One region of the Fusicatenibacter saccharivorans genome, then DNA from elsewhere that is predicted to be linked to it. Evidence: riboswitches for the same ligand, from Rfam matches in the RefSeq annotation. Region 1 holds a riboswitch; the other holds the start of a gene.

Region 1 (8,073 bases):
CTATCTCTGATCCTATTTTTATTCCGTAATCTCCGGTACCGACGGAACATCTTTATCTTCTTCCCGCCAGCTCCCAGAATGCGACAGCGCTCGCCGCAGCGACGTTCAGTGAATCCACACCGTGTGTCATCGGAATCAGCACGGTTGCATCTGTTTCAGCGATCGTATCACTTGCCAGTCCGTCACCCTCGGTTCCGAGCAGAATGGCGAGCTTTTCATGCGTTTTCAACGACGGATCATCCATCGGAACGGAGTCTTCTTTTAATGCCATCGCAACGGTATAAAATCCAAGTTCCTGCAGTGCAGCAATTCCCTGCTCCGGCCAGTAACTGCCGCCTGGCAGCACGGTCCATGGGACCTGGAAGACATTTCCCATGCTCACGCGGATGGCGCGGCGGTACAGCGGGTTGCTGCAGCCTGATGTGAGAAGCACGGCATCGATGCCAAGCGCGGCGGCAGAACGGAAAATCGCACCGACATTCGTCGGGTTCACGACATTTTCCAGAATCGCCACGCGGCGGGCATTCCGGCAGATTTCCTCCATAGCCGGAAGCGTGCGGCGGTGCATCGCGCAGAGCATGCCGCGCGTGAGGGCAAAGCCTGTGAGCTGTTCCAGCACCTTCGTCTCTGCTGTATAGACCGGCGCGTCCGGGCAGTGCGCAAAGAGTGCTTCGTTTGCGGCAAGCTCTGCGCTTCCGGCAAGGAACGAAACCGGTTCATATCCGACATCCAGCGCACGCTCGATGACACGCGGACTCTCCGCAAGAAAAAGGCCTGGCTGCGGTTCATAATAGTGCAATAACTGCGGTTCTGAAAGACGCGCATACACGTCGAGCTCCGGCGCCGCAAAGTTTTCGATTTTTCTGATCTCTGACATAATATTGATTTCCTTTTGCGTTTTCTCTTTGTTTTCACTATGTTCTATTGTAGCAATCCCGCTCCCGTTTCGCAATCCATTCTTTTTCCCGCCGGTGCCGTTCCCCGCACCATTCGCCAAACCGTGCTTCCAGCACGCATCGAATTTTCTTGTTTATCTGTCTTTTTTAAAAATTTCTCAATTTCCTCTTGCCAAACGCCGCCAGAGACGTTATAATAATCGACGGTTCAAAATTAAAAACTGCAGAAAAGATTGGTATCAGATTGGAAACGGCACAAGTGCATTGCTTGGTTAACGAACAACACATGTGTCTTTTTTGCGCCCATTTTTCAAAATTGCAAAGAAAAGGAGAACAATCGATGCCAAAAACAAAATTTCAAAACGTTGTATTTACCCTCATGATGTCCTTTCTGATGGTCTATGCCATGATCTGCTACAACATTTCCATGAACATCGGCGGAATGACAAATCAGGTCTTTCTGATGGCGTTTCACGAGATGATAATCATGTGGCCGGCCGCTTTTATCCTCGAGTTTTTCCTCGTGGATCATCTGGCTCACAAATTAGCTTTTTGCATGGTAACACCGCAGGATCGTCCGATCGTAATCACGCTGGCAATTTCCATTATGATTATTGCTATTATGTGTCCGATTATGAGTTTTATTGCAACGCTGCTGTTTAAAAATGCCGGAAAGGAATTCGTTGCTGTCTGGCTCCAGACCACGTTTTTAAACTTCCCGGTTGCCTTCTTCTGGCAGCTCATGTACTGCGGACCCTTCATCCGTTTTCTGTTCCGCAAACTGTTTCCGGAAAAATAAGAAAAGATATCCACAAAGGCGAACCGCTTTTCCCCTCTCTTTCCACAATTTCTGTGGACAGACGGTGCAAAATGGTTCGCCTTCTGTGGATATCTTTTGTTTTCTTCCGGGATTACTCCTGCGGTACCGGATTGGATACGCTGACTACATGATCATACCAGGTTCCTTTTTTACCAATGATCGCAACATTGAAATCCTCGTCCAGTTTTTCTACCGGGATATCAAAGCCGTACACTTCATCTGTGGTTCCGTCAGAATACGTTACCTCATCTGTGGTCGGCTCGATCAGCTCTGCGCCGTCTGCCTGTGCTTCTTCTTTTGTTCCCACAAAGACATTGACAATGTTTTTGGATACCAGGCTGACGTGGATGGTCATTTTTCCGTCTTTTACCGTCAGGACACCCTTTCCTTCTTTTGCTTCATTGACATGGAACATATTGCTGTCTGTATTGAAGTCTGCCGTATACGTACCGTCTTCCAGCTCTGATGCGCTGCTTTCTCCTGCAGTCTCCGCTGCCGATGCGCTTTCTGCTGAAACATCTGATGTGGATGTACTGCTCTCTGCCTTAGATGCATCCTGTACAGAAGCGGAAGATGCGTCTGCCGCAGAAGACGCAGATACTGCAGATGCAGAAGATGACGCTGCATCCTTTCCGCCACATGCGCCGAGCATGGATACAGTCAGTGCTGCTCCAAGAAAAAGAACTGCCAATTTTTTTCTCATAATAAAATTCCTCCTTGTATCACCTTGAAGCGGATCTTTTTCATCCGCTCAACTTAAAATCCGACAGCACACTGAGTCTCTTCAGCCGTACTGCCGGATCTTATTTTACTCTATTTTACGTTCGGAATACAACCCCTAATTATTCAGCATCGTCCTGAACGCCGTTGCCGTCCATAGCTGCCTTGGTGTGCTGTACATACAGCTGCTCAACAGCATCAATTCTTCCAAGACCTTCGATCTGAGTGTTGATCTCATCGAATGCACCGGATGCCTCAAACTGGCTCTTCCAGGAATCCTCATCCTCGCCTGCCATATCGTTGTTTGCGTGGTCACCTGCAACAACCATCAGCGGACGAAGAATTACTTTCTTGTATCCGGCTGCTTTTACTGCCTCGATCACATTCTCGCAGGCGGTCTCTTCCGGCTCGCCCTCAACGGTTCCGATGAATACGTTTTTGTATCCAAGAGTATCCATCTGTGTCTGCATCTGGCTGTAAGTTACTTTTGCATTGTGGGAAGTACCATGTCCCATAAATACGAAAGCAGTGCCGTCCTCTGCTGCTGCATCCAGACTGTCATAATTTGCAGATTTTACTGCCTGTGCCGTGATTGCTTCTGCAACGGCCTGTTTGTCCTCGTTGATTACGGTAGCGTCACTTCCAACCTCGCCAAGCAGCGGCTCTGCGATGGTTACGGACTCAAATTTATCTTTATAGCTATCTACTGCTTCTTTCAGCTCGTCGTACTCTGCGCCGTGCATCAGATGAGTCGGCTGAATAATCAGTTTTTTCACGCCATTGCTTACAGCTCTTTCCAGTGCCTGATCTACGTTGTCGATCTTCTCGTCATCGCGGGCCTGTACATGGTTGATGATGATCTGTGCAGTGAAGGCACGTCTTACGGACCAGTCCGGATATGCAGCCTGCAGAGCTTTCTCAACGCCTCCGATATCCTCAGCACGGCTGTCGTTGAAGGAAGTACCAAAGCTTACAACCAGAAGCTCATTCTCGCCGATCTCGTCTCCGTTTAACGGATCATCCTTGGAAGCATCCCCTGTGTCTCTTCCGAAGTAATCCGGATCTGCGTTCTCACCTTCTACGAGTTCTTTCTGTGCGTCTGTCAGGGCATCCCATGCCTCTTTTGCTTCTTTGCACTGCTCGTCGGTGTTATCATTTCTTTCCTGTACATAAATTGCGTCAATCAAAGCTGCCACTTTATCTGCTGCCTCCTGGTCTGCATCTGCGGATACCTCTTCAGATGCAGAAGATGCGCTTACGCTGCTGCTTGCTGCTGTGGTGTCTTCCTCAGATGCGGAAGATGCACTTACGCTGCTTGTTGCTGTGCTGCTTGCGCTGCTGCTGGATGCGTTGCTGCTTCCGCATGCGCCGAGCATAGATGTTACCATAGCTGCTGAAATTAAAGCGACTACAAGTTTCTTTTTCATTTTTGTTTTCCTCCCATTTGCTGGTATCTTTGCAACAACCAATATCGGGGACGTTTTACATTTCAAACTATGAGAAACACGCTCCGCGAGTTTCTCAAGTTATCGCGGCAGTCGCTAAGGTCTCGTGCAAGCACGGACTTTGGCTCGTTGCCCGCGTAAATAGAAAGAAGCCCTTTCGTTTTTCAACGAGGGGCTTCCAGTATTTTCATCACAAAGAAAACCATCTCACCCGCTGTGGGGCAAATGTCCGCTTTCCTGTTTTGTACTGCCAGTTCCTCGTGGCACGAACGTAACGTTCCTGTACTGCGAAAGGCAGGTCTCCCGGCTCATTGCTTCAGGATTTGACTCCAGCGCATCGGTCTCCTTCCCGGTTTCCCAGTGGATCATTCCCCTGCTTGCAAAATACGGTGACGAGTTCGTGCAGGATTCACACCTGCTTCCCTTTTCACCGGACACGCATGTCCGACACCTTACACATCGATATTTAATTGTTTTTTCTTTAACGACTGTTAGTGTAGCACATCGTCTTTTCTCTGTCAAGTGCTGTAAAATCAGGAAATCCGGCCATTTTCCATTTCATATACCACATCCGCGACGTTCATCGTGGACACTCTGTGCGATACGAGCACAATGGTTTTCTCTTCTGCCGATTCTTTCAGGGATTTCAGAATAATTCCTTCATTTAAGGAATCAAGATTCGATGTCGGCTCGTCCAGCAGGATCATGGATGCGTCATGCAGGAATGCCCGCGCGATACCGATCCGCTGTTTTTCTCCGCCGGACAGCGTATCGCCGAGTTCTCCGACTTCGGTGTCGTAGCCGTTTGGCAGTGTCATGATGAAATCATGTATGGACGCCTTCTTCGCCGCCTCCATAATTTCTTCCCGCGTCGCGCCGGGTTTTGCAATAGCGATGTTGTTCGCAATCGAATCGTGGAACAGATGTGTCTCCTGCGTCACATAGCTTTCCATATCGCGCAGATACTTCGTCGGGATTTCGCGGACATCGGCTCCGTCCACGGAAACGCGCCCCGTCTGGACATCCCAGAAGCGCATCAGAAGTTTTAAGATCGTCGATTTTCCGGAACCGCTCGCGCCGTGGATGCCGGTGATTTTTCCCGGTTCCAGTTTCAGCGAATACTGATCCAGAATCGTCTCGTCTTCGTAGGCAAACGTTACATTCTGCGCCTCGGCTCCTGCAAATGCGTGGTCACCGCCGGATGCCGCATCTCCCGGAATTTCTTCCACCAGCGGCGCTTCCTCGAGAAGGGAAAGCACACGCTCGCCGCTTGCCAGCGTCTGATTCAGGTTATTCGACAGGCTGGACAGCGCCACGACCGGGCCGAAGGAACCCATCATCGCGATTGTGCAGGTCAGGACTCCCTCAAATCCGATCCCGCCTTTCGTGTAAAGATAGATCGTCAGTGCCAGCATGCCGAACGATGCCAGAAGAATCACCATGTTGGTGACAGACCGCTGGGAGCCTTCCATGCGGCTTAAGTTTTCCTGCACAGAAGCCAGTTCTTTCGACCGCCCTGACATCTGCTCTTTCCGTTTTTCGCCCTGTCCGTACTGAATCGTCTCGTCGAGGCCACGCAGGGAATCCAGCACGAAGCTGTTCAGCTCGCCAAAGCCTGTCCGGAACTCCATTCCTTTCTGGCTTCCGCGCTTTCCGTTCCACATCGGGATCACAACGCCGACCGTCAGATACGCCGCAAGTGCAAGCAGCCCTGCCAGAACATGGTATCTTCCAATGAAGCATACCATAATCAAAGAAGTTAATGCTGCAATCGCAATCGGGGAAATCGTATGCGCATAGAATACTTCCAGAAGTTCGATATCGGTTGTGATAATCGAAATCAGATTTCCTTTGTCCCGTCCTTCCAGCTTCGCCGGGCAGAGCTTCCGCAAAGCTGCAAACACTTTATGGCGGATGATCGCCAGCAGTTTAAAAGCAATAAAGTGGTTGCAGTACTGCTCCGCATAATGCAGAATGCCGCGCAGCACCGCGATCACGATCATCACCGTGAGTATCGTTTTTACCGGGGTATGTACAAGCCACATGTTTTGCACCGAAAGGCTCGTCCCTGCCGCGCCCGTCAGTAAGCCATGCACGATGACCTGTCCTGCCAGAATCGTCAGGAAGATCGCACATAAATATCCCATTGTTCCAAGAATAATTGCCGCCATCATAATATGAAGCAATGGCTTCACCAGCCCGATCAGGCTTCCCATAATCCGGAGGGCGCTTCTGCGTTTTGCTGTATTTTTCTTCTCGTGCATCATGCATTCCCCTGCTTTCCATAGTTTTCCAGTACCATCTGGCTGTCGTACAGATGACGGTATGCGCCGTTCTGTTCCATCAGTTCCGCATGCGTTCCACGCTCGCAGATGGTACCGTTTTTCAGGAAATAAATCTGATCTGACTGTACGACGTTCGCAAGGCGGTGGGAAATCAGCAATACCGTTTTCGTCTTTGCGAGTTCATGAATCACATTCATGATCAGCTCTTCACTCTCGACATCAATATTCGATGCGGCTTCATCAAAGATATACACCGCACTGTCGCTCCGAAGCAGCGCCCGCGCAATCACAAGACGCTGGCACTGGCCGCCGGAGAGGTTTCCTGCTTTTTCGAGAAGCTCTGTCTGCAGTCCGTTCTGTGTCTGTAAGAATCCCAGCAGATTGACTTTCTGCAGAACCGCCTCCATCTCCTCCTTCGTCGCATCCGGTTTCGCCATGCGCAGGTTCTCTTCTACGGTTCCTTTAAATAAGTAACTGTTGTGGCGGACCAGAACAACGTGCTTCATCAGATCCGTCTCATTGACTTCCGAGAGCGGCACGCCGCCCAGGGTGATGCTTCCCGCATATCCGCGGTTCTTTGCCGCAAGGATGCCCGCGATCGTACTCTTTCCGCAGCCGGATTCGCCGACCAGTGATACAAAACTGCCCGCCGGGAGCGTCAGGTCAATGCCTTTTAAGATTTCCCGGTCCTCTTCATAGGAAAAATGTACATCCTCCAACACGACATCCAGCGGTCCGTCCGGCAGCGTCCGCTCTCCCGTCTGCGGCTCCGGCAGATCGAGGATTTTGAAAATCTTGTCACTCGCCGCCATGCCGTTCATCGCGATGTGGAAGAATGATCCGAGCAGACGAAGCGGCAGGAAAAACTCGCTCGCCAGCAGCACAATGCAGAGCGTGCCGGACACGGTGAGGTTTCCTTTCAGAAATTCCGATACCGCCACCGCCATGCCAACCGCCGCGCCGCCGTATGCTACGATGTCCATCACGCTCGTTGAGTTGAGCTGCATCGTCAGAACTTTCATCGTGATCCGGCGGAAGTTCTGGGATTCCACATCCATCTCGTCGGCTTTCTGCTGGTCGGCCTGATAGATTTTTAAGGTCGTCAGACCCTGCAGATTTTCAAGGAACGAATCGCCGAGCCCTGTGTAAATACTCCAATATTTGTTCAGCAGCTTCTTCGCAATCTTCTGCACAACCACAATCGAAATCGGGATCAGCGGCACACAGATCAGAAGAATCACGCTCGCTTTCATGCTCACCCGGCAGAGGATGGCGAACAGCGTGAGCGGCGCAATCAGGCTGTAGAACAGCTGCGGAAGATACTTTCCAAAATAGGTTTCGAGCTGCTCCACGCCTTCCGTGGATACCTGTACGACCTCCGAGGATGATACCTGTTCGCTGTAGGATGCCCCCAGTTTCAGCATTTTCTCATAAATTTTTTCACGCAGAATCCGTTTCACATCCACACACGCAAGATACGAAGACCTCGCACCCATCCGCTCGCAGAAAAAGCGGATCACAACAACAATTGCCAGCATAAAAACCGTCCGTTTCACAGCCGTCGCCGTTACCGCGCCATACACAACCCGCTCCAGCAGATCGGCAATCGTAAATACCGCGATCACCTGCGACAGAAGCGCCGCCCACTGCCACAGAATCGTGTACACGATATACTTTTTCGCGTGGGACAGCAGCCCCACCAGTCTTGTTTTAATCATAAGTACCTCTCTTTTATGCTTTTGCTTTTCGCTTCTCTCTCATGCTGCAGATTAAATGCCAGATAGCTAAAATCGGATGATACAGCAGCATCCTCGGCCCCGAAAACCGCATAACGGCGCGGATCTTTTCCCGCATTTCCGGCTTGTAGCAGTGTACTTTGCAGTTTGCGCAGAATGTTTTCTGTTCCA
Region 2 (8,073 bases), on a different contig from region 1:
GCCGCAGGGTGTTTTAAGTGTGATCCGCATGCCGCATTACACCGAAGAGGAGGTGATGGACAACGGAAAGACACCGCTTCTGATGGTACTTGAGGATCTGCAGGACCCTGGAAATGTTGGAACAATCATCCGCACCGCAGAGGGCGCAGGAGTCACCGGCATCATCATGAGCCGCGGTACCGCGGATATCTTCAATCCGAAAACGATCCGTTCGACGATGGGCTCGATCTACCGTATGCCGTTTCTGATCGTCGACGATGCGGTCGGATTTGTAAAAGGCTTAAAAGCGCGGAAGATCTGTACGTACGCGGCACATCTGCATGGCGTGCATTCCTACCGCGAGGAGGATTACACAAAAGGAACGGCATTCCTGATCGGAAATGAGGGAAACGGCCTGACTGATGCAATGGCAGAGGCCGCCGAGTGCCTGATCCGTATTCCGATGGAAGGAAAAGTGGAGTCGTTAAACGCAGCGATTGCATCCGCCGTTCTCATGTATGAGGCACACGGCCAGCGCGCATAAAAGAAAGAGCGTTACCGGTTTTCTTACATTTCTCTTAACCTGCCGGAAACCTACTCGACAGAACCGGTATTTTGAGCTAAAATAGAAAGAGCAGAGTCCGGGCTGAATTTCTGTCAGTCCGGTAAAACTGTAATATTTGCCAGAAAAGCAAAAGCTGTTTTGGGAGGAAGGAAAAATGAGTGAGAAAAAAAACATCAGTAAAAAGGAGCTCCGAAGAAGAAAGCGGAAGCGTGCGCTGATGATCAAAACAGGAATTCTATGTGTTCTGCTTGTCATCTTCGGCATTGGAATCTGGGCTTTGGCCGGAGGAACAGAAAAAATCCAGCAGAAAGCACAGGAAAAAGAGGATCAGAAAACAGCAGAGGTGGACGGTTCCGTATCGTCGGACAGCACGGGAAGTGCTGAAGCGCCGACAACGAAAGCACAGATTATGGCGGAAGCCGATGCACTTGCGCAGACATACGATTACGATGGAGCCATTGAAAAGCTCCAGAGCGTAGAGGGCGCAGCAACCGACGCGGATATCATCACAAAAGTAGCAGAGTACACCAGCACGAGAGATGCCTGTGTGCGCGTCAACGTCAACGAAGTAACCCACATTTTCTATCATTCTCTTGTAGTCGATCCGCAGAAAGCGTTCTATCAGGACAACGCACAGACCGCAGGCTTCTGCCAGTGGATGACCACCGTGGATGAGTTCAACGCGATCACCCAGCAGATGTACGACAGAGGATATGTCATGGTTTCGATCAACGATCTCGTGAAAAAGACCGTAGATGATGACGGAACCGTTCATTACGAGGAAGGGGACATTTACCTGCCGGAGGGCAAGAAAGCATTCGTTCTTTCTCTGGATGACCTTTCCTATTACCACTCTTACGACGGACGCGGCATTGCCAGCAAAATGGTAGTCGGCGACGACGGAAAACCGACCTGCGAATACATTCAGGATGACGGAACTGTTGTGACCGGTGCTTACGACTGCATCCCGCTGATGGATCAGTTTATCGAAGCGCATCCGGATGCCGTATACCACAATGCGCGCGGAACCGTAGCACTGACCGGCTACGATGGAATCCTCGGATACCGCACCGACGGTGATTACAAGACGAGAGAAGATCTGACGGATGATCAGGTAGCATGGCTTGATGCACACCCGGATTTCGACTGGGATAAAGAGTGCGAGGAGGCGAAAAAAGTAGCCGATGCGATCAAAGCAGACGGCTGGACATTCGCAAGCCATACCTGGGGCCATATCCGTGTCGGCGACAAACCGATCGAGACGATCCAGGCGGATACCGAGAAATGGCTGACGTATGTTGCACCGCTCATCGGCGGAAGCGATATCATCATCTTTGCACATGGACAGGATCTTTCCGACTGGCATGATTACACGATGGACAATGAGAAGTTTGCTTACTTAAAGAGTCAGGGCTTCAACATCTACTGCAACGTAGATTCCTCCCAGTATTTCGTTCAGGTAAGAGACAATTACCTGCGTATGGGACGAAGAAACCTGGATGGATACCGTCTGTACCAGAACCTCTACGGAGGCGGCGAGGACAGAACAAGCGATCTGTTTGATTCTGCCTCTGTTATTGATCAGCATCGGCCGGTAGATGATCCATCCCTTTACAATTTAGGTTAAAGAATTTTGAAAATGAAAAAGATCTCACAGAACTTTCTATTATTTATAGAAGAAAGTCTGTGGGATCTTTTTTTCAGCAGGGCGAACCATTTACAGATATTTTTCTACGAGTGGAAACGGCAGAGGCCCGAGACGGAGCAGTTTTTCATGGAAACCGATCAATGAGAATGAGTCACCTTCCTGTTTCTGCACTTCCGAGAGGAGCTGCGAAAACGAGAGCGATCCGACACAGTATTTCAGATAGTTCGCCGGTGTCTCGAGAATATACTGATATAAAGAGGCAGCGGCCGACGCATCCGTGATGCCGAACTGCGCCAGAAAGGCTGACGCATCCGAGAGGAGCCATCCCTGGCTGTGGATTCCGAGATCCAGCAGCGAGCAGAGGGTAAGATGCACCGAGCGGTTCAGATACCAGAGACGGCAGAGCGCCTGCGTGTTTGCATCGAGATTACGTGCGGCGTAGCGGCAGGCATATGATTCAACGTAGGTTGCCCATCCTTCTACATAACCCGACGGCGCGTAGAGATGGCGGATCAGAAGCGGGTCGGAGCGCGAGAACGAGACGGTCTGGTACAGATGGCCGGGAAAGCCCTCGTGGGCAAGCGTCGAATACAGCTCGATGCCGGTCATCTCATCCGCGGGATTCAGGTAAATGGAGTTGGGTGAATTGACATCGGCGGGCGGTGTGAGATAAAAGGCGGGGCTTAAAAAATCCTTGAGGGAGTCATCCACGGTCTTTACTTCGTATGCGATACCCGAAAGAACGGGAAAATCTTCAGAAACGGCATTCTGCAGATCGGCAAGCATTTCCTCCGGCGTGGAGAACGGCAGCACGAGCGCCTGCTCGGAGAGGGAGAGCGACGGATTCTGATCGAGAATGATCTGCATTTCGGCACACTGGTCCGCAAGCTGCTGTGTTAAAAGGCGGGTCAGCTCCTCCGGTGAAGCGTCAACACCGACGCGGCTGCGGAGAAGATACGCATAGTAGGAAAGTCCGCCTTCCTGCCGGGAAAGACCGCCGGCGTTCTGCGTTCCTTTGCCGCGGAGTGAAGAAAGCGCATCGGAAAGAGAGCGGTAGGCGGGAAAAACACAGGAGGTAAGGAGTTTTTCATGCGTCTGCAGACAGAGATTCCTTTCCGCCTCAGAAAACAGTGAAGACGCCTGCAGTTTATTCTGAAAAACGGTGTGGAGCAGATGGATTTCCGGTGTATCCGCGTCGGCGAGAAAAGCACTGCACTGGCGGATAATGCCATCGACCGCAAGGTCATTCTGAAACACGCCCTGCCGGGATTTTTCCTGTTCGAGTGCGATGAGGTCGGAGAAATAGCGCGGGAGATCCTGCAGAAGATGGAGGTAGTCGGCGATATCCTGCTGTGTGCGGAACGGGTACTCTGCGAGCAGAATGGGAAGCTGTGCCTGAATCCCGAGCGACGGACCGAGCGGTTCCGCAAGAAGGCTGGTGCTGCCCGGCATTTTCTCGCAGTCCAGCTCGTAGAGCAGAAGATCGAGCGTGATCTGATTTTCCGCGGAGAGGCGGTTGCGATGAAAGGATGTGAGCGTTGTTTCCACACTCTGCAGCAGGGCATCATATGAGGTGCGGTCAGGGATGGAAACCGTGCCGAACGAGGCGGTGCCGGGGGCAATTCCGCGGGAAGCCGGATCAGCGAGGGTATAGTGGAGCGTGATGGCAGAAGAGGTTACCTCGGAGTGGAACCGTTCCTCCACATACGCGGAAAACCGGCGGTTCTCACCAGGGGAAAAGAACGGGGAAAAATACCAGAACAGCAGGGCGAAAAGAAGTCCGCCGCACAGAAGCAGAGGGAACAGGATGCGGCGGTGCAGAGAAGCTGGTTTCATAGAATAGGCTCCGGTGCGGACAGTTATCATAAAGTATGAAAAAAATGCTGATTTTATGCGCTTTTTCCGTGGCCTTTCATTTGACTTTCCAAAACGGCTTTGCTATAATCAGTAACGAATGAAATAAGGGACTTTTCAGTGCGGAACGGATTTGAAAAAGAATCCGCGAAGATAAAAGGGAATCAGGTGGAAATCCTGAGCGATCCGGTCACTGTAAGCAGGGAGTGTTAGCTGCAGAAATGCCATTGTGCGAAACGCATGAGAAGGCGCGGCTGCCGTGAAGATCTGCGAGTCAGGAAACCTGCTGGAAAGGTTAGTGAATCGCTTCCGATGAAAGCATATATTCATGGAAAGATGTACGAAGCAAAATCGGACATCTGCTTTTTTGTCGCCATGCGTCCGAAAAAGAGCTCCGGTGGAGAAACTCTTTTGCAGAAAAAGCAGATGTCTGTTTGTCTTTTCGCAGAAAAAATGTGTCCTCAAAAACAAGATTACTTGCAGGGAGACATCATTGACGGGGACAGGCACCGCCCAGCTGCCTGAAAAAGTCAGACGGAATCCGGAGCAGATGCGCGAAGGATATCCGAAGAAAAGGAGAAGTTATGAAAGGAAATTCAAGCAAATTTCTGGCACTGCTGCTGTCGGCGTCCATGATCATGAGCCCGACTGCCAGCGTATTAGCAGATACGCAGGAAAAAGCAGCACAGACAGAAAGCAGCGCAGCCGCAGAGGAAGCGCTGCAGAGCGAAGAAACAGCAGAGACGGCAGAACCGGAAACAACACCGGCAGAAACCGAGAGCAGTGAAAGCACTGCAGAGACTCCGGCAGAAGAGCCGACGGAAACACCGGCTGCGCCTGCAGAGGATCAGACACCGGCAGGATCTGACGAGACCGAGACACCATCTGCAGATGAGGATGCTTCGGAAGATACTGCAGAGGACACTGCAAAAGACGGTGAAGAGACTGCCGATACCACAGAAAAAGAGCCGGAAGCAGCAGATGAGACTTCCCAGGATGCTGAAAAAGAAACACCGGCAAAAGAAGAAACCAAAGATGCTGTAAAAGAGAATACCAGTCCGGCGGCAGAACAGCCGAAAACGGAAGTAAAAGAAACAACCAAAAATGAGGCATCCAATACAGCCGAGGAGAAAGAAACAAAAGCAGCGGAAGCAGCAAAACCGGCAGATGGTGAGTATGAGACTTCTGCAGAAGCAACCGGAAGCATGTTCCGTGTGATTTCTTCCAGACTCATCGTAAAAGATGGAAAACTGAAAGCATCCATTCTGCTGAGTGGAACCGGCTATGATTACCTGTATACGGGAACAGCAGCAGAAGCTGCCGCAGCAGATGAAAAGAGCTGGATTGCTCCGACAGGAAGCGAAACCTATACGGATACGAAGACCGGTGCAGAAAAGACCGGATATCGTTTTGAAATTCCGGTGGAAGAGCTTGACAAACAGATGGATGTTGCCGTTCGCTCAGCCAAGAAAAAAACATGGGCTGATAAAACTGTTACGATCCACAGCACCGCTGCAATCCCGACCGTAACCCCGGAACCGACCGAGCCCCCGGCCCCGAGTGAAACACCAGGCGATGATTCTTCCGAGACACCAGTCAGCGTAGAAGCACCTGTTGTAAAGGACAACGGTCAAGCATTCAAAATGTTCCTCATCTCTGAGGCAACCATGATCAACAAGGGCGACAAACTTGTTCTTACCCTGAAAACAAACAACACATCGTTTGATAAACTGTATTTTGGAAATAATGATGACCTTGCAAAAGCACCGGTTATTCAGGGAATGCAGGAAGCAAACGACGGTTTTTCCTTTGCGTTTGAAGTAGATGCTGACAAAGCCGGCACAACCGTTCCGATTGTTCTTGGAAAGAAAGACGGAACCTGGTATACGAAACAGCAGCTTTACTTTGTGATTCCGGGAACGAAAACACCAGATGTTACACCAACCCCGGAACCGACCGTAACCCCGGAACCGACTGAGACCCCGGCACCAACCGCAACGCCGACCCCGGAGCCATCTAAAGTTCCAAATGGCATTTACAGCGGAACCGCCGAGACGGGTGCTCAGATGTTCAAAGTAGTGGCTGTGGAGCTGACCGTAAAAGACGGTGATATGAAAGCTAAGATCACCTTAAGCGGTGTTGCTTATGACTACCTGTATATGGGAACTCCGGAAGAGGCAGCTGCTGCAGATAAGAGCGCATGGATCGCGGGCATCGGAACAGCGGATTATACGACCGATGACGGACAGACCAAAACCGGAATGCAGTATGAAATCCCGGTAGCAGCACTTGATCAGCCGCTTACCGTTGCATCCCATTCTGAAAAACGGGACAAATGGTATGCAAGAACCATCACCATCGCATCAGCAAGTCTGAAAAAGACCTCAGATCTTCCGGCAGATGAGACAAACAAAATTGCAGACGGTATCTACGAAGCAACTGCTGAGACTGGTGCAGCAATGTTTAAAGTAGTCAAAGTAAAACTGACTGCAAAAGATGGAAAAATGACAGCACTTATCACCTTAAGCGGAGTAGGTTACAATTACCTGTATCTGGGAACAGCAGCAGATGCAGCAGCAGATGAGAGTGCATGGATTGCATCCAAAGGAGAAGGTGAGTACACCTTAAACGGCGAGACCAAAACAGGACTGCAGTTTGAAATTCCGGTAGAAGCACTGGATCAGGGCCTGGCAGTGGCAGCTCACGCAGTAAAGAGCGGCAAATGGTTTGACAGAACCATCACGATCGCATCCTCCAGCCTGAAAAAGACCGGAGATCTGCCGTCAGATGATTCCAACGATCCGAAACCAACCCTCGTTCCGACCAAGACCCCAACCGTATCTCCATCCGAGACACCGGTTGTAAAACCGACCAGCACTCCGACTCCGGCACCGACCCAGAAACCGGCCGATACCAAACCGGAGCAGGAATCCAAATATGAGTCTGACTTAAGCGGCGGCACATCCAAAGTAGACAGTGCAACCACACTGGCAGACGGCGTTTACACACCAGACGGATTCTCCTTCTCCGGCGGATCCGGAAAGGTAACCATCTCCTGCAGCAAGATTACTGTAACGAACGGACAGGCTTATGCAACGATCGCATTCAGCAGTCCGTACTACGGATATGTAAAAGCAAACGGAAATAAATACATGGCAAATGTCAGCGGCGGAAGCAGCATCTTCACCATTCCGGTTGAGCTGAACAAGAACAATACCATCATCGGTATGACCACCAGAATGTCCGTTGCCCATGAGATTTCCTACAACATCTTCATCTCCCTGGCAGCAGCAAAGAAGGGCGGCAGCACTTCTTCCAGCACAGGATTTGTAAAAGCAGACGGAACAATCTCCACGATCAGCACCGATAACTCCAAGCTGGATACCACCGCTCCAGAGATCATGGGACTGGAATACAAAGCAGAGACAAAACTTGCTTACGCAGAGTACTTCAAGATGTATCATTACGACGAAGGTATCACCCTGCTGGAGATCGATATGACAAAAGATACCGAGCGTGATCCGGAGAAACAGACCGAGGACGACAAGAAAGCAGAAGATACCAATACCGCAGCAGCAGAGGATACCGCAGCAGCAACCGACGAGGAAGAAGCGGCAGCAGCATCCGATTCCAAAAAGACCAGCACTGAGAAAGCGAAAGATCTGACCGAAAAGACGAAAGAGCTGTACGAAGGCAATGTTGTCAAATATCTGATTGTTCCGAAAGATGTTGAGATTCCGGCAGGACTGGACAAAGATATGATCGTGATCCAGCTTCCGGTTGAGAAAACATACGTAGCATCTGAGGATGCCCTGAAACTTCTCGATGAGCAGTTAGACGCAGCAGAGAGCATCAAAGCAGTCGGCATGGAGCAGAAAGACTGCCAGATCGAAAACATTGCAAAAGCAATGGAAGACAAAAAAATCTCCTTCGACGGAGCATTCGATGATCTGGACTACAAAGCTCTGGTAAAAGACGAAATCGACTTTGCAATTCTTCCGTCTGAGTTCCTTCCGGGAAATGCAAA

Evidence for each region. Region 1 has a riboswitch for cobalamin ahead of PGS38_RS07005 (sirohydrochlorin cobaltochelatase). Riboswitches for the same ligand answer to the same signal wherever they lie in the genome.
Region 2: it holds a riboswitch for cobalamin, as region 1 does, so the genes downstream of both, PGS38_RS04330 (prolipoprotein diacylglyceryl transferase) here and PGS38_RS07005 (sirohydrochlorin cobaltochelatase) in region 1, are expected to answer to the same signal.

What each region holds. Positions count from the first base shown of each region.
Region 1 is NZ_JAQEGR010000006.1:30,804-38,876, reverse strand. Features, by position in the region: gene PGS38_RS07020 (TrmH family RNA methyltransferase) at 53-877, opposite strand; gene PGS38_RS07015 (DUF2798 domain-containing protein) at 1,237-1,695, shown strand; gene PGS38_RS07010 (hypothetical protein) at 1,808-2,419, opposite strand; gene PGS38_RS07005 (sirohydrochlorin cobaltochelatase) at 2,559-3,863, opposite strand; cobalamin riboswitch at 4,158-4,351, opposite strand; gene PGS38_RS07000 (amino acid ABC transporter ATP-binding/permease protein) at 4,415-6,145, opposite strand; gene PGS38_RS06995 (ABC transporter ATP-binding protein/permease) at 6,145-7,884, opposite strand; gene PGS38_RS06990 (nitrous oxide-stimulated promoter family protein) at 7,898-8,073, opposite strand, start outside.
Region 2 is NZ_JAQEGR010000003.1:181,099-189,171, forward strand. Features, by position in the region: gene PGS38_RS04315 (TrmH family RNA methyltransferase) at 1-523, shown strand, start outside; gene PGS38_RS04320 (polysaccharide deacetylase) at 699-2,171, shown strand; gene PGS38_RS04325 (DUF885 domain-containing protein) at 2,262-4,028, opposite strand; cobalamin riboswitch at 4,148-4,351, shown strand; gene PGS38_RS04330 (prolipoprotein diacylglyceryl transferase) at 4,631-8,073, shown strand, end outside.